Regions from separate parts of the Siminovitchia sediminis genome, predicted to be linked through region 1. Evidence: riboswitches for the same ligand, from Rfam matches in the RefSeq annotation. Region 1 holds a riboswitch; each other region holds the start of a gene.

Region 1 (4,389 bases):
CCTGCAGCTCCTGTACAGACAGCAGCGAAAATAACGAGCGGCGGTGCTCCAAGACCATAGGCAACAGCTACACCAATGGCTGGTCCCATAAGCCCCATGGCGATTTCTCCCATCTCAATGAAGAGAGGCCAGCCCAGCTGTTCACCGGCCGTTTTGATGATCAAACCAATAATTAATGAAGAGAAAAGTCCAAGTGCCATGTAACTTAAAGCATCTATTAAATAAGCTTTTGCAGTCATATGGACACCTTTGCGGGCTAAGAATTGTTTCATGGCGAAACCCTCCATAAGAATTGTACATAACAAGTGTAAAGACACCCATCAACTTTGTCCATGCTTTTTGTTATTGTTTGATTTTTGAAAATAATAAAGTGTCCGTATAGATCAGGCTTGATTTAATTGTCAAAAGGAAGATCCGTCTTTCTTTACGTTTGATCTCTTCTTTGGTCCTTGCTTGTTGATGGCCGTCTTTATGATTCCCATAAAAATAAAAACCCCCTGCATGGGGGCTGCTTATTCTACGATATTTACAAACAAATCTTGAGTCCGGGGACTTTCTTCGATGTACTCAGTATCTTTCAGCCACTGAATTACTTCAACCCACAAGGCCTCCGACTGGCTGCCAAACGCCTCATCTTCCGTTTCCATTTTCGGAAGCAGGACTTGCAAACTCTCTTTCTCCACTTTCTTATTCAACGGAAAATTCTCTTCATCCTGATATGTCAATAAAATATCCAATGCCTCCTGCGGATTATTCTTCATTACCTCATATCCTTTAGAGGCAGCACGCCAAAAAGCCCGGATGTTTTCTTCTTTCTCCTTCCATGTATCATCATTTGTTACGAAAAGCAATTCATAATAGCCGGGAACTCCATAATCAACAGGATTAAAATAATCTGTTTCAATTCCTTCACTTGCAAGAACAGGCACTTCATGGTTAATAAACGCCCCACTTACAGCATCTACGCGTCGGGTCGCAATGGCAGCATTAAGTTCAAATCCAATGTCTGTCATTTTCACCTTGTTCATGTCACCGCCGTCGGATTCTACTATGGTCTGTACAAGCGGCTCATTTACCGGAATGCCCGGCCAGCCGACCGTTTTACCTTCCAAATCTTTCGGACGGGTAATATCACTTTCTTTCAAAAATATAATATGGTTCAATGGGCTTCTTACAATTGCTGCTACAGATTTGACCGGTACTCCCTCTGCTCTGGCAGAGATCACATCAGGCTGATAGCTTATGCCCAAATCAATTTCTCCTGTTGCAGAAAGCTGTAAAGGGTCTGTCGGATTGGACGGAAAGCGGATATTAACTTTCAAACCTTCTTCTTCAAAATAGCCTTTTTCGATAGCAGTATATAAAAAGCTATGAACAGCATTCGGATACCAATCGAGCATAATATTTAATTCACGAAGCTGGTCATTTTCCCCTTTTCCTGCGGCGTCTTCCTGAGATTGGCCACAGGCAGCAAGGAATATACAAAATAGAATAATTACAGCTGCTCCGATTTTTTTCATTGTATACGTCTCCATTTCATTGTCATTTTTTCTAACAGTCCAACGAGCCAAAACAATACAACACCAAGTAAAGAAAGAACAACAATCGGTGCAAAAACCCCCGCTCCATCAAACTGTGTCATCATCCTTCGGCTAAAATAACCGAGTCCTGCGTCAGCCCCAAGCCACTCTCCGATAGCTGCTCCAATAACACTCAGGGTTACTGCAACTTTTAGCCCCGAATAAAAGTGCGGCAGAGCTGCCGGAAGCTCAACCTTTAGGAAGACTTGCCGTTTTGATGCCCCCATCACCCGGAGTACTTCTTTCAGATGGGAATCAGCTGACCGCAGTCCGTCAAAGGTGCTCACGGTGATCGGGAAGAATGTAATGAGTACAGTCACAGCCACTTTGCTCCAAACGGAATATCCAAACCACAGGACAAATATAGGAGCCAGGGCAATAATCGGGATGGTTTGAGAAGCTATCAAAATCGGGAAAAAAGCTTTCCTCGCTATTCCGCTTTTATGCATCCAAACGGACAGACTGACGCCAAAAACCAGAGACAGCAGCAATCCGATCACAACGATTGCCAAGGTAGCGGGCAAGTGGGAGATGAACAGGATGGACTTCAGCTCCCATAACCTGTCCAGCACTCCTGAAGGAGATGGGAGGATAAAAGGCTTTCCGTATAAGCGTGCTCCCCATTCCCAGCCAGCCAGAAGAAAGAATAGAAACCCCAGGGACAGTCCGTATTTTCTTAAAACATTCATATGGTCACCTTGTTTCTCAGATCCAACAGGAGTTTTTCTTTTAAGGATGTAAATTGGGGATCTTTTAAATCTGAGATCGTTCGCGGTCTCCCCAAAGGCACCTGAATTTCCTGGAGGTGTTTTACAGGATGCTCACCAAAAAGGAGGATCCGGTCTGAAAGAAACAAGGCTTCTTCCACATCATGAGTAATAAACAGAATGGTTTTCTTTGTTTCGTTCCATTGTTTTAGGAGCCACTCCTGCATCATCGATTTTGTGACTGCATCCAGTGCACTGAACGGTTCATCCAATAACAACAAATCAAAACCGCCCAATAATGCCCGCAAAAACGAGACCCGTTGGCGCATGCCCCCTGAAAGTTCATGGGGGTACCTTTGTTCATATCCTTTTAAACCGAAGCGATCCAGTTTGTCCAATAGTTCTTTATAAACGTTTTTACCCTTCACGCCTTTCAAAGACAACGGCAGCCGTACATTTTCCATCACAGTCATCCAGGGGAGCAGTCCGTCCTTTTGAGCCATATAACCGATATGGCCAAGCCTGTCCTCAACTGCTTCTCCGTTCACTAGAATGCGTCCTTTATCTTGGTTTTCCAGCCCGGAAATTAACCGAAATAAAGTACTTTTTCCGGAGCCGCTGGGACCCACCACACTGACGAATTCACTTTTATGAATAGTGAAACTTAATTGATCCAATATCTTTACACCTTGTCTTCTATTTTCCTTGTAGGAAAAAGTGACACCATCAAATACTAGACACTCTTCCATATTCCATCTCCTTTTTGGCGCGAGAACCCAAGAAGGCAGGTTTTGACAAAGAAAAAGAGCCGCTTCCTAATTTCAAGAAGTGGCTCTGCATGTTAAACATACATATTCCATATGTACGCATACATTCTGCGTACATGGCAAAAAAAACCACTTCCCTGCGCTGGCATTACCCAGATCAGGTTCAAGGGTTAAGGATTTCTCCTCTCTCAGCGATTCGCACCCCTAGTGTTCTCGTCCTATGTAATTATGATTCTATTCCCTTTGTACCCTAAAAACGAAAAAAAAGCAAATATTTTTATTTGATTGACTCGTTAGACACCTTTTATCGTGAAGGGAAGGGGATTCTTCTGACTTTTCATGATATGATAGAGGATGAGAAAAGATGTGAGGAGGGGTTTGATGAGATTAACAGTCTATCTGGCCGGAGAAATACACAGCAGCTGGCGGGAAGAAATTAAAGAAAAGGCCCAAACACTGCAGCTTCCAGTCGATTTTGTCGGGCCAATGGAAAATCATGACCGTTCGGATGCCATCGGCGAGGAAATTCTCGGCGAACAGCCCGATGCAATCTTCAGGGATGCGGCCGCCTCAAGCTTCAATAACTTGCGCACACAGGTACTTTTACAAAAAGCCGATTTAGTGATTGCTTTGTTCGGAGAAAAATATAAGCAATGGAATACGGCTATGGATGCCAGCACCGCTTTGGCTCTGGGCAAACCGCTCATTTTGATTCGGCCGAAGGAACTGCACCACCCATTAAAAGAACTTTCAAGAAAGGCCAATGCCACAGTAGAAACAGTCAATCAGGCCATGAAGGCATTATCCTACATCTTTGAGTCCTAACGTGAAAAGTGCAAATACCTGTCCGGCAGCGTTCACATTCAACAACAATATGGTCGACTGCGCTACGGGGCGACAGGCCATGCCCCGTCCTGTCTCCCAGCCTGCAGGGCCGTGGACTGCATGTACAGTCAAACAGAGCTGGACAAAGCAATTTTATTCAAATTTTCATTCATTTGACCTGAGGGGGCATTCCTATAAGGAACAGCCCTTTCTCCTCATATACTGGCCAATCAGAAGTTTGGCAATATGGCTAAACATTGCTGCACGGTCGACCAGTCCGTTGGTCAACACACCAACTGCGCCTTCAGTATGACGGATTTCCCTGGCATTCATGTAGTCATCCATGACAGGTCCAAGTTCTTCACCAGCCTTGAGACGATGGGCAATTTCATCCGGAAGCCTGATTCTTGCGCCTCCGGCAAATAGGGTTTCCCGGCCTCTTTCAGCAATTGCCCCCCAATTGCACAAGTATAGACCAAAAGGAGTTTCCGTCACACCTCCTTCAAGGCC
Region 2 (4,389 bases), on a different contig from region 1:
CGGATAATCAGCCTGTTTGGAACAGCTTGGGCAATCCTTTCGGCGGAGAGTAGCCACATCAATTGCCGCCTGATCTCCTGACCACAAGTCAAAAGACTTCAACCGGTTGTCCACTTTTTCTCCTACTATATATTTAAATACATTTGTTACTTGATGTGCGGCCACCACTTGAACAATCGGGCTGATGACGCCTGCTGTATCACAAGTAAGCGTTTGTGGGGGCAGCGTATCAAGCAGGCAATGCAGACAAGGGAAGTCTCCCAACCCGATAGAATAGGTCAGGCCATAGCTGGCAACAATAGCTCCCATAAAAAAGGGTATTCCTCTTTTCAAGGCAGCATCATTCATCAATAACCTGGTCTCAATATTGTCCGTTGCATCCACAATCAGTGTTTTTCCCTTCGTCAGTTCCTCTGCATTGTCTGCTGTTACATCGGCAATAATCGTTTCTACTTCGACCCAACTGTTGATCTCACTTAGGCGCTTCTTGGCAGCTGCTGCCTTCGGCAGCTGGTCCTTAACGTCCTGCTCCGTGTATAGCTGCTGCCGCTGCAAATTACTCCAGTCCAAAATATCCCGGTCTACAATTGTAAGGCGCCCTATGCCTGAGCGGACAAGCATTTCTGCATTGGCGGATCCGAGTGCGCCTGCTCCGATAATCAATGCATGGGCTTGTCCGATCTTTTTTTGGCCCTCGCTGCCAATTGGCTCAAACAACTCCTGCCTGGAATATCGATCCATCAATTTGGAAGCAACCCTTCCATTGGACTGCTTGCGACCGCATAATCCCTTTCCTCAATTCTTCCCGCTTCAAATCCAAGACGGCCTGCTTTGATTGCCAGCTTCATTGCCTCAGCCATTTTTACAGGGTCTTTGGCACCTGAAACAGCAGTATTTAACAGGACAGCATCTGCCCCAAGTTCCATGGCATAGGCCGCGTCTTTGGGTGAGCCAATTCCCGCATCTATAATCACAGGCACTGTCGACTGTTCAATAATAAATTTTAAATTGAGAGGGTTAAGTATCCCTTTTCCTGATCCGATCGGAGAAGCTCCCGGCATGACTGCGTGCACACCCAGTTCTTCAAGCCTTCTCGCCAATACCACATCATCTGAAGTATAGGCAAGAACAGTAAAGCCCTCTTCCAACAACAATTCTGAAGCTCTTAACGTTTCAACAGGATCCGGCAGCAGAGTACGGTCACAGCCGATCACTTCCACTTTTACCATGTCACATAATCCAGAAGCTTTCGCCAGCTTTGCAGTTCTGACAGCTTCCTCTGCCGTACTTGCTCCTGCCGTGTTCGGAAGCAGCGTATACTTTTCTAAATCCAGCATTTCCAAAAAATTTGGCTGAGAGGGTTCAAATACATTCATCCTTCTAACAGCAAACGTTAATATTTCGGCCTCCGAGACTCGTACAGCTTCTTTTTGAATCTCAAACGAAGGATATTTCCCTGTTCCCAATAACAGTCTTGACCGAAAGGTCTTTTCCCCGATTTTTAACATCTTCATCCTCCTCCAACAAAATGGATCATTTCGACTTCATCCCGATCCCTGATTGGGCGGTCATATTCTTCTTTTTGAATAATTTCTTTATTGACCTCAACAATTACAATACGTTTGGATAGTTCCAAATGCTCCAGAAGCTGCGCAATATTGGTTACCCCGGCAGGCAGCTTATAATCGTTTCCATTTAATGTAATAGTCATTCCATTCAATTCCTTTCAACTGAATGTTGTAATCGGCAGGCTTCACTATACTCTTTAGCGGCGGCATATGGTGTGGGACTGTCAAAAATTCCGGACATGATCGCTGCACCTTTTATTTGAACCTCGTGAAGTTCCTTCAAGTGAAACGGTTTGATTCCTCCTATTGCGTATATGTTGGAGGTCACCGTACCGGCAATCCTTTGTAATTCCTGAAAACCGCGGGCAGGAACCCCTTTTTTACAGTCCGTTTCAAAAACATGTCCATATATAAGCCAATCAGCGCCTGCCCCGATGGCTTCTGCAGCCTCCTTGAGCGAGTGAACCGACCTGCCGGCCTGAATATCAGGAAAACATGATTTTACTTGCTGCACTTCTAATCCATGGCCAGGAAGCTGCACTCGCTTAATTCCCGCAGCCACTGCCACATCCACCCTGTCATTCATAATCAACTTGTCTTTTTCGATGCCGGCATGGGTTAAATAACCCATGAGCTTTATGATATCCGCAGCAGTTTTTGACCTTTCCCTTATGATGAAGTAATCAACTATTGGCGCTACTTCACACATGATACCTGCAAGCTGCTTAACCTCCAGCCGGTCATTGGTAACAGCCACTAATTCCACACCATCCCCCCCTTTATAAAAATGAAAAACCACTCTCGCATAGGAAAGTGGTATGATAAGCAATACAACATATCACTTCCCTACGCAGGCGCAAACCTGATCAGGTGATAAGGGTATCAGAGTGCCACTCTTCTCTCAGTCCTTTTGAAGGATTCCCCTAGCGTTTCACATATAAAAATGTTGATTACCATTATATTACCATGAAAACAAAAATTATGGAAGTATACGAAAGTTTCTAACAATAATAGAAAAATTTTATCATTTACTGCTTAACTGCTCATAAAACTGTTCATATATCCCTGCCATTGTAAAGTCCAGATTTGTTAATCCTTTTGCCCTCCATGAAGTAATTCTCACCGTTACCAACTTATAGTCAATCGATATAAAAGGGTGGTGCTGCCTTCTTTCAGACTCCTCAGCAATCTTTTGAACAAAAGATATCCCCGTCAAATAGTCTCTAAACCGATATTTTCGGACAATCCACCTTTCATCTAAGCGTTCCCAATCTTTATACTCAGCCAATTTATTACGAATTTCCTCTTCCGTCAATCTTTCCACTATTTCCCCCTCCTTTATCCAATCAGATCATTGGACGTTTCTTTATAAACATTCTATCATTTCCTTGAAGAGATATTGAAGGAGTGACTGTATTGATTTCTCCAACCGCCAAAAAGTTCCATGGAATCCCATTATCCGTTTTAGATTTAGCTCCAATTACAGAAGGAAGTGAGGCTTCCGATTCATTCAAGAATAGTGCAGAGCTTGCCCAGCACGTTGAAAAATGGGGGTTTAACCGTTACTGGCTGGCAGAACATCACAATATGCCGGGAATCGCCAGCTCGGCTACCTCTGTATTAATCGGACATATAGCAGGTGCCACCGAAACGATGCGCATCGGGTCCGGCGGGATTATGCTGCCAAACCATGCCCCGCTTGTCATAGCGGAACAGTTCGGTACACTTGAGTCGCTGTATCCGGGAAGGATAGACCTTGGTCTTGGTCGTGCACCCGGTACCGACCAGGCTACAGCATTTGCTTTGCGCCGGACATTAAACACGGGACCTGAAGAGTTTCCCCAGCAAGTGGAAGAGCTTCAAAATTATTTTAGCGGCCATCCGGCCGGCCATGTTCGCGCCTACCCCGGAAGAGGGCTGAATATCCCTATCTGGCTGCTGGGCTCCAGTGATTTCAGCGCCAGACTGTCTGCCCTTAAAGGATTGCCATTTTCCTTCGCCAGTCATTTTGCTCCACAATATACACTGGCCGCATTGAAGTTGTACAGAGATAACTTTCAGCCTTCCGAGACACTGGAAAAGCCGCATGCCATGGTAGGTGTTAATATCATTGCTGCCGATACAGAAGAACGGGCTCATTGGCTAGCCACTTCCCAGCAGCAGCAATTCCTCAGTCTTCGGAGAAACATGCCGACAAAATTGCTGCCGCCAATTGATAATATCGATGAGGTCTGGTCACCTTACGAACGGGCAGCAGTCGAACAAACTCTTGATAGCGGCTATACATTTGTCGGTACTGCTGAAATGATTAAAGAGAAGTTGGAAGAGTTAATCGATAATACCAAAGCGGACGAAGTCATTATCAATTCACAAATATTCTATCAGAAAGACCGTTTACGTTCATATGAAATTGTAGGAGAATTGATGGAATAGAGGTCTGTACGCCAAATAAACAGAGTAAGTTCCGGATAACATATTCAGAACTTACTCTGTTTTTAAAATGAACGGATGATTGATCTCCAAGATCTTCAAACAGGGATCGTTTTGTCCGGCTCAGACTGATAGGATATTCTAGTTCCGCTGCCTTGTACGAGTACAAATGAGCGGCAGAACCAGGAAGCCTCTTGCAGTTATATTTTGCTGAAAAAACGCGAGCTTCTTTAAGAATATCGCGTTTCTAAGCCTGCTGAGTACCATCGGGCAGGGATGAATCAATTTATTCGGAAGACAAAATGAATACGTTTGAGCCGTCCCGTCCAGCTTTGCGCAAATAAACAAGTACACTAAGGACTTTCCTATTTTTTATCTCATAGCTGGGGAG
Region 3 (4,389 bases), on a different contig from region 1:
TTTATTATCAGCACCGGCACCCTATTATGGAATGGGGTGCAAAGCGGCTGCAGAATGGTTGAAGATCATAAATGAAAATAGTTTTGAATAAATGCCTGTGTCATGAAAAACAAGGTACTGAAAACGTTCTCTCATCAGAGAGCTGGCATAATCAAAAAAATTGCCACAGCTTGTATAAAACTCTTCATTTTTACCAGTTGTATTGGCAAAAACTTTATGTATAATTAAACGGTTGAGAAAGCGGAAGGCGTCCGCCTTTTACGATGATTGTGGATGGAACAGCTTTTCTGCCGCGACACATGAGGATTGCGACCTCGGTCAAATTGCACCTGGCAGCCTCAAGCTGTCATGTCCTGCAGCATCGGCGGCACAAAGATATCCTGTCCGTCTGAGCTGGACTAATCTTAATTATCTTTGAATCAAATGTACTTCTATTTTTTTTACATCTTGAAGAAAGGTGATTGTACCGCAAATTGGGAAGAGTATTTCCTCTCATTATTACTGCGTGCAGTGCTTTTCTTCGTTTTTTTCTGTTTAAATTATTTTTCACCAGCAGGGGGCGAGAAAAATGGAACTTTCCATCGTTGTTCAATCTATTTTAATTATTACAGTGATGATCATTATTGGAGCCGTATTGGCAAGGACCTCGCCTTTAAACCATGAAACTAGAAATCTTTTTATTTCCATTATTGTCAATATCGCTATGCCATGCATTATTTTATCCAGTATCTTTCAAGTGGATATGGATGGAGAAATGTTTAAAAAGATCATTCTGGTCTTTGTGCTGTCCATTTTGATCAATATTGTCGGAATTGGACTGGGCTGGGTTTTCGCAGCAGTTTTTCAAAAATCCAATCGCAGGAGAGAAATCGCTATTCTTTCTGGACTGGGCAATACCGGTTTTATTGGGATTCCTCTTTGTGCGGCATTGTTGGGACCTGAGGGAGCTTTGTATGCAGCGATATTTGATGCAGGTGTGGACGTAACGATTTGGACCGTCGGAGTGATTTTACTGCAAAAAAATCGAAAGTTTGCTTTACACACTTTAAAATCCATGGTTAATATTCCGACAGCAGCGATTCTGGCCGGTCTGCTCGTTGCTTATTTCTAAATACAGCCTCCCCAAATCATAGTCGGCTTGGCAGACCGACTGGCTGCTTTGGCTGCTCCGCTTGCCATGTTTTATATTGGAATGATGATTATGGGTCTGCAGCGTGGACATATAAGGCAAACCGTACCGCATATGTGGGTGCCGATCGGTGTAAAACTGATTTTGTTACCTATGGCCACCATCTTTATGATTCATTTCTTTACTATTGATACAGTTTTAATTCAAGCAGTTCTCATCCAGTCGATGATGCCGACCATTACTTTGGCTTCCATCTTGTTTGCCAAGTATTCTGCAGATGAACAGATGGGGGCATTAACAACCGTTTTTTCTACCATCTTGGGATTAATCACGATTCCTTTCATGGTATATGTGATGAGTCTGTTTATAAACTGACTTGCTTTTTTAAAGATTCATGCTATAGTGGACGTATAGATGAAACTTCCTTTTCGTTTATGTAAGTTTATGAAAAATATATAATCTTGTCTGCTAGGGGAGCGTTAAGCTGAGAGAAATCTTTGATGGATACCCTTTGAACCTGATCTGGTTTATGCCAGCGTAGGGAAGCAGGCTGAGTATATCTTTGGTTTTTTCGATATCGCAGCCGCTTCCTGTTGGGAGCGGTTTTTTTGTGTTTCTTAAAACATAGGCGAAAAGGGAGGCAATAACTAAAAGGAGCTGTTCATGGATGCAAGTAGAAAAGAAGTTGTTTACGGACAGGCTTTATGAAAATGCCAAGGAGATTTGGGAGAAGAGTTATAGACACCCTTTTGTACAAGAAATCGGACAAGGGACGCTGGATGAACAAAAATTTATCTACTATATGAAACAGGATTATGTTTACTTAATTGACTATGTGAAATTATTTGCCATTGGTGTCCAAAAAGCCAAAGATGTGGAAACGATGAACCGTTTTGCCCATTTGCTGCACGAACACTTACATTTTGAAATGGAGCTTCATCGGCAATATGCTGAAGAATTTGGGATATCGCGCCAAGAGTTAGAAGATACAGAGCCGGCTCCGGTAAATCTCGCTTATACGAGATACATGCTGAACGTGGCACACAACGGCACTTTGGCTGAATTAATTTCTGCACTGCTTCCTTGTGCATGGCATTATTCGGAAACAGGCAGACGTTTAAAAGAGCGATATCGTGAAGGATTATCATTGAACCCTTATAAAAAGTGGATTGAGACCTATGCCTCCGAACAATTTGGTGCATTAGGTGAGTGGTTGATTCAGCTGCTGAATGATCTGACAGAGGGTAAACCGGAACGTGAACTGGCAGAGCTTGAAAAGCATTTTATCATTACATCCAAATACGAATACCTATTCTGGGATATGAATTATCGCCTGGAAAATTGGGAACTGTAAAAGGGTTTTTGCAGGGGATAGACTCTTTAAGAACTAACTCTTCACTCTATTTTTTAAATATTTTGACTTCACTTTATGTTTTACTGCAATATATAAATCATCAGACTGGAGGATCATTTATGAAAACAGCACTTACCATTGCAGGCTCTGATTCTGGAGGAGGGGCCGGCATACAGGCCGATCTTAAGACTTTTTCTGCATGTGGTGTCTTTGGAATGTCTGCTATTACTGCTGTAACAGCCCAGAATACAGTAGAGGTCAGATCTGTCCAAAACATCGATTTGTCTGTCATCCGGGATCAAATCGCGGCCGTGTTTGAAGATATTGATGTAGATGCTGTTAAAATAGGAATGTTAGGGAATTCCGATATTATTCAGACAGTTTCAGATACGCTGAAAGTTTATCAACCCAAATATCTTGTCATTGATCCTGTCATGGTGTCGAAAGGTGGCCACCACTTACTCGAAAAGGAGGCTGTGGCGACACTATCAAACCTTCTGCTTCCAATGGCTTCACTTGTCACACCAAATATTCCGGAAGCAGAAGTATTAACGGGGAACCGTATACAATCGGAATCGGATATGTATGAAGCTTGCAGGAAGATTCTTTCAAAAGGGCCGGAAGCTGTCCTGATTAAGGGAGGACACTTAAAAGGGGATCCCACGGATGTATTTTATGACGGAAATGAATTTAAAGTTTTTCAGGGAAGAAGGATCGAAACAAAAAATGTGCACGGAACTGGATGTACGCTTTCATCTGCCATCACAGCCCAGTTGGCGAAAGGGGCAAGTATGCCGGAAGCCATTCAAATCGCAAAAGATTATATTACCCGGGCTATAGAGAAAAGTCTTGACATTGGACATGGCCATGGACCGGCACACCATTTTCACCCTTTTTATGATGTGAAGAATGAAGATGAAAGGATGAAACATCATTCACTGAACAACAGCTTATCTGCTTCTCCTTAACACAATGTATCGATTTGAAAGGATTTAAAAGTATGAAGTATAACAACAAACATCAATTATATTTAGTAACTGAGGAAGATATGCCCCTGCAGCAGCTCATGACTATCATTAAAGATGCCGCAGCAGGAGGCGCTGGGATCGTCCAATTAAGGGAAAAGAATCTTGACAGTAAATCTTTTTACGAGAAGGCGTTATCTTTAAAAAAATTTCTTGATGAGCTCTCCATACCGCTGGTCATCAATGACCGTGCAGACATTGCTCTGGCTGTAGGGGCAAACGGTATTCATTTGGGGCAAAGTGACCTCCCATTAGATGTCGTCAAACAAATCGTACCTGATTCGATGATGATCGGCATTTCTGCCCATAACGAAGAAGAAGCTGTTTTGGCAGAAGAAAAAGGGGCGGATTATATTGGAGTCGGCTCCGTTTTTCCAACATCATCCAAAGCTGATGCGGATCGGCTTCCAGAAGGAATGCTGGCCCGTATAATCGATGCCGTATCCATACCGGTAGTGGCCATCGGAGGTATTCATATAGAGAATTCCGGCCAATTACAGGAATACGATCTTGACGGCATAGCGGTCATATCGGCCATAACAAGAGCTGAAAATCCCAAATGGGCTGCGCAGCAGCTGTTAAAAAATGCATTTGGGGCTGTAAATGTCCAGCAATGAGAAGCACTGTGGATGGCGGAAACCTTTAATAGGGGGCTCCTCTTATAGTGCGTTGCACAAGAACATCTTGTCCTTCGGGCCGGTACGTCTACTATTTTAATACAAATATACGAGAATAGTTTTTTTCTTCCTTTCACAATAAAAAGGGCTGGCTCATCTTGAGCCGGTCTCTTTTTTGTGAATAGTTTCGAAAACCGAAATATTATGCTTGTAAAATGGCAGACTTCCTTATATGTTAGAAGAGTCAGTATCGTAATGTATTTC
Region 4 (4,389 bases), on a different contig from region 1:
ATGTCTGCATGGATATGGCCAGCAAAGGGGGAGTGCCGATGCACGTTGTTATTGCCGGCGGAAGCGGGTTCGTCGGACAGGCCTTGCAGGAAACGCTGCTGTCTCATCGTGAGAATCATGTGACGGTCTTATCACGGAATCCGGAAAAAATTGAACAGTCGGATCGGCTGAAAGCTGTAGAGTGGCTGAATGAAGGGAGCAGGCCCGAAGAAAAATTAAACGATGTAGATGCTGTGGTCAATCTGGCTGGAGAGTCCATAAACGGACTCAGATGGACAACTCAAAAAAAGAAGCGGATTGTCCGAAGCCGCCTGAAAGCAACAGATCAGATTCTGGAACTGCTCGGAAAGCTGGAGCCTAAACCAAAAGTGTTGGTGAATGCTTCTGCTGTTGGTTATTATGGCATGTCCGAAACCGGCTGTTATACGGAGAAACACCAAAGTACAGCAGATGATTTTCTGGCAAAAACGGTTCAAAAGTGGGAGGAACGGGCTGCTGAGGCCAACCGGCTGGGTGTTCGTACCGTTTTTGCCCGTTTTGGACTTGTCCTGGGTACAAAGGGAGCCCTGCCGTTAATGGCTCTTCCGTACCGGTTCAGAATAGGCGGCACGCTGGGATCGGGCAGACAATGGGTATCCTGGATTCACGTCAAGGATGCTGCAAGGATAATTCAGTTCGCCATCCATACGCCGGAAGTTGAAGGCCCTTTCAATGTAACCGCTCCACATCCTGTGACGATGAAAACATTTGGAGAGATACTCGGTGCTTCTCTAAGAAAGCCTCATTGGCTTCCGGTCCCGGAAGGAATCATAAAGCTGGCTCTTGGTGAAATGAGCAGCATGCTCGTTCAAGGACAGCAGGTAATCCCTGAAAAAGCAATCCAACTTCAGTATGATTTTCAATTTCCGAAGTTGAACGAGGCCCTTTCAGATACTTTACAAAATGATGAAAAATACAGGTTTTTTAAGAAAAAATAGATTTATCTACCAAAATATGCTACTATTTATCTATAAGTAGCATGACTAGAGGATGAAACAATGGATTTGGAGAAAATAAATATCGGAGCTTTGATTAAGTATCACCGCCAACTGCGAAATATGACCCAGTCCGAACTATGTCAGGGCATCTGCTCAGTCACTCATTTGAGCAAATTTGAGAATTACAACAAAGAGGTAAATCAGGAAACGATTATGCTCTTGCTTGAGCGTTTGGGTATTTCGTTGGATTCGATTCAAAGAGCATCAAAATCAATTGCAGCCGATCTCTCTCATTTGCTGGATGCTGTTCTGTCCTACGACAAAAAACGGGCAACGGAATGTTATCACCGTGTGGAAGAGCAGCGGGAATATATCACCTTCTCCAATTACATAGCACGCTACCATTTATATTTATACAGATACTTTCTTCTTGTTAACGATATTGAGAGCGCTGAGAAGGAGCAGGAGATCATCAGGCAGATTGCCAACTCACTTGCTGCCCAGGAAAGAGAGCTCAGCGAATATTTAAATGCGATTTTCTTCATGTTCAAAGGGGAATATAAAACTTCCTTGGATATCCTGTTAAAGGTGGAAGCCAATGATTTGCTCCCATCCTCGTGGAAAGCGGAACTGTATTATTTTATCGCATTCAACTTTGGCAATCTGAAAGACAACAGCAGTTGTGTGGCCTATGGGCTTAAGGCTTTGGAGGAATATTCCAGGACATTCAATTATTTGAGAATTTTGCATACTCAATTTTTACTGGGAATCGCCTACACTGACTTGGGATTGTATGATAATGCCGAAGAACAGTATAGTTATATATTTAAAAATATGAATTTAATTAATGCGGATGAACTAATATCTGCCATGTATAACAACTATGCCTTGCTGCTGGAGAAAACAGGGAAAATTGAAGATGCATTCAAATATTATCTTCTGTCCATGGAACATGCCAAAACCGATTATGAATATTTGCTCAGCCTGTGCAGTTATACTGAATTGCTGATCACACAGGGGAAAAAGGAAGAAGCGCTTCGAAATATCACGAAAATCTTGCGCGAAACGAAGGCGAGTACCATGAAGAAGCAGCAGCTTATTTTCAGGTACTATCAGTATTCATTAAAAGGCCAGAAAGAAAAGGCGATGAATTATTTAGAGGAAGAAGTCCTCCCCTATTTGGATAAATTCTTTTATATTGAGGATTATAATAAGTTTGCTTTATCTCTGGCTTCATATTATGCAGCAATAGATACAGATAAAGCACTCTATTATTATAAAAAAATAGCAGAAAGGTGATGAGAAAATGAGAAAGCTTATGCTGACAGCAGGCGTTGCCTGGGCGATTTACGTTGCTCCGATTATCGGAGGTGGTGTTGGACCACAGTCACCGCCAATTTTCCCGCCAATCTAAAAAACGGTTGGAACACTGCTCCTTTTTAGGAGCGTTTTTTATTTGCGTCAAAACGGGAACAGGCGCTTCTGCTTTGGTTCCACCGGATTGTAATGTATAATGATATTTGAATAAATCATGCAGTAGGGGAACCGGTGGGGCCGGTTGAGATAGCATTCGGGAAAATGCTGACCCTTTGAACCTGATCTGGCTTATACCAGCGAAGGGAACGCCTATTTTACACAAGCGATGGCGCCTGGGTTCAACTTCCCGGGCGCCTTTTTCGCCTCATACATCTCTGACTCCAGGCAGGGTGCAAGGGATTTGAAGGGGCTGACAGGAGGTCTTCCATTTTCCGGTTAGTGCTGCCCTGACTGCATACCTTGCGCTATTCTTGTTCAGCTTAGAAGGGGGAGTTTATACATGAAAAAATGGATCGTTGGTTTGATCATGATGGGAGTGCTTGCCGGGTGCAGCGGGCAGGAAGAAGCTCCAAGTGATTCGGAAGACAAGGAACAAAGTCTGGAAAAAGTGTCCGTTGTGCTGGATTGGACGCCCAATACAAACCATACCGGTTTATATGCAGCACAGAACCAAGGGTTTTTTGAAGAAGAAGGATTGGATGTAGAGATTATCCTGCCTGGGGAATCCGGTACTGATCAGCTCGTGGCTTCAGGCAAGTCTGAATTTGGCGTCAGCTATCAGGAGGCCATCACGGAAGCACGTGTTCAGGATGTACCGATCGTGTCGATCGGAGCGGTCATCCAGCACAATACTTCCGGATTTGCGTCACCTGCAGAAAAAAATATTGAGTCACCAAAGGACTTTGAGGGTAAAACTTATGGCGGCTGGGGGGCGCCTCTTGAAAAAGCAGTGATTGCTTCTTTGATGGATACTGAAGGAGCCGATGTTGAAAAAGTGGATATTGTCAACATGGGGGATACCGACTTTTTTACAGCTGTCCAAAGGGATATTGATTTTGCCTGGATTTATTATGCATGGACCGGAGTGGAAGCCGAACTCCGGGGTGAGGACCTCAACATGATTTACCTGACAGATTATTCGGACAAGCTGGATTACTATACTCCGGTGATTTCAACGAGTGAAAAAATGATAGAAGAAAATCCCGAGACGGTCAGGGCTTTTATGGCTGCAGTGACAAAAGGCTATGAATTTGCCATCGAAGAACCGGAGAAAGCAGCGGATATTTTAATTGAAGCTGTACCAGATTTAGATCCGGAACTCGTAAAAGAAAGCCAAAAATGGCTGGCTCCACGTTATCAGGATGATGCAGCCCGCTGGGGAGAGCAAAAAGCCGAAGTATGGCAAAATTATATGGATTGGATGCTCGATAAAGATCTGCTTGAAAAAGAAATTGACGTCAAACAAGCTTTTACCAATGAATTTTTACCCGAATAGGAGGCAAGCCGGCATGGCTGATACACTTGTAAGCATTCAGATAATCCCAAAGTCGAAGAATGGGGAAGATGTCATCCCGTATGTGGATGAAGCAATCAAAGTGATTCAAGAGTCGGGCGTCAGGCACGAAGTGCATCCGCTGGAGACGACAATGGAAGGGGACTTTTCTGTCCTGATGGGAGTCATTCAGAAAATGAATGAAAGAATGATTGAGCTGGGGAGTTCCAATGTCATTTCCCAAGTAAAAATACTGTACCAGCCGGATGGAATAACGATGGACCAGTTAACGGAGAAATATCGATAATGGACAGGATCGCAAAAAAAGGATGGAGGCCGGCAGCGGTCCTCCTCCTTTTATTATGTATATGGGAAGTGGCGGTGAACATTCTCGATATTCCAGGCTGGCTTCTTCCGGCACCGACCGTTATAGCATCGGAAGCCTCACAGGGATTTCAGGAACTGCTTCCGCACCTCCAGTCCACGGCAATGCTGGCTGTGGGCGGATTTATCATCGGCTGTTCCGTCGGGATATTGACTGCCGTCATCCTGCACCTTCTGCCGGGTGTGCAGGAATCAGTGTATCCGCTCCTGATCCTGTCG

Evidence for each region. A riboswitch is a leader RNA that binds a small molecule or an ion and turns the genes downstream of it on or off. The one in region 1 is predicted to bind thiamine pyrophosphate.
Region 2: linked by a shared signal. The riboswitch ahead of ACFSCZ_RS04455 (thiamine phosphate synthase) and the one ahead of ACFSCZ_RS08645 (ABC transporter ATP-binding protein) in region 1 are both predicted to bind thiamine pyrophosphate.
Region 3: linked by a shared signal. The riboswitch ahead of tenA (thiaminase II) and the one ahead of ACFSCZ_RS08645 (ABC transporter ATP-binding protein) in region 1 are both predicted to bind thiamine pyrophosphate.
Region 4: linked by a shared signal. The riboswitch ahead of ACFSCZ_RS05355 (ABC transporter substrate-binding protein) and the one ahead of ACFSCZ_RS08645 (ABC transporter ATP-binding protein) in region 1 are both predicted to bind thiamine pyrophosphate.

Annotation. Positions count from the first base shown of each region.
Region 1 is NZ_JBHUEO010000019.1:69,906-74,294, reverse strand. Features, by position in the region: gene ACFSCZ_RS08660 (PTS sugar transporter subunit IIC) at 1-272, opposite strand, end outside; gene ACFSCZ_RS08655 (ABC transporter substrate-binding protein) at 513-1,520, opposite strand; gene ACFSCZ_RS08650 (ABC transporter permease) at 1,517-2,269, opposite strand; gene ACFSCZ_RS08645 (ABC transporter ATP-binding protein) at 2,266-3,036, opposite strand; TPP riboswitch at 3,172-3,270, opposite strand; gene ACFSCZ_RS08640 (YtoQ family protein) at 3,436-3,879, shown strand; gene ACFSCZ_RS08635 (DUF84 family protein) at 4,072-4,389, opposite strand, start outside.
Region 2 is NZ_JBHUEO010000007.1:40,557-44,945, reverse strand. Features, by position in the region: gene ACFSCZ_RS04470 (ThiF family adenylyltransferase) at 1-744, opposite strand, end outside; gene ACFSCZ_RS04465 (thiazole synthase) at 741-1,514, opposite strand; gene thiS (sulfur carrier protein ThiS) at 1,511-1,711, opposite strand; gene ACFSCZ_RS04455 (thiamine phosphate synthase) at 1,717-2,334, opposite strand; TPP riboswitch at 2,395-2,503, opposite strand; gene ACFSCZ_RS04450 (4a-hydroxytetrahydrobiopterin dehydratase) at 2,593-2,892, opposite strand; gene ACFSCZ_RS04445 (LLM class flavin-dependent oxidoreductase) at 2,985-4,001, shown strand.
Region 3 is NZ_JBHUEO010000017.1:83,802-88,190, reverse strand. Features, by position in the region: gene ACFSCZ_RS07785 (AEC family transporter) at 569-1,111, shown strand; gene ACFSCZ_RS07780 (AEC family transporter) at 1,139-1,504, shown strand; TPP riboswitch at 1,590-1,690, shown strand; gene tenA (thiaminase II) at 1,797-2,483, shown strand; gene thiD (bifunctional hydroxymethylpyrimidine kinase/phosphomethylpyrimidine kinase) at 2,603-3,451, shown strand; gene thiE (thiamine phosphate synthase) at 3,484-4,125, shown strand.
Region 4 is NZ_JBHUEO010000009.1:41,693-46,081, forward strand. Features, by position in the region: gene ACFSCZ_RS05345 (TIGR01777 family oxidoreductase) at 39-977, shown strand; gene ACFSCZ_RS05350 (helix-turn-helix domain-containing protein) at 1,038-2,276, shown strand; TPP riboswitch at 2,506-2,616, shown strand; gene ACFSCZ_RS05355 (ABC transporter substrate-binding protein) at 2,794-3,789, shown strand; gene ACFSCZ_RS05360 (thiamine-binding protein) at 3,803-4,093, shown strand; gene ACFSCZ_RS05365 (ABC transporter permease) at 4,093-4,389, shown strand, end outside.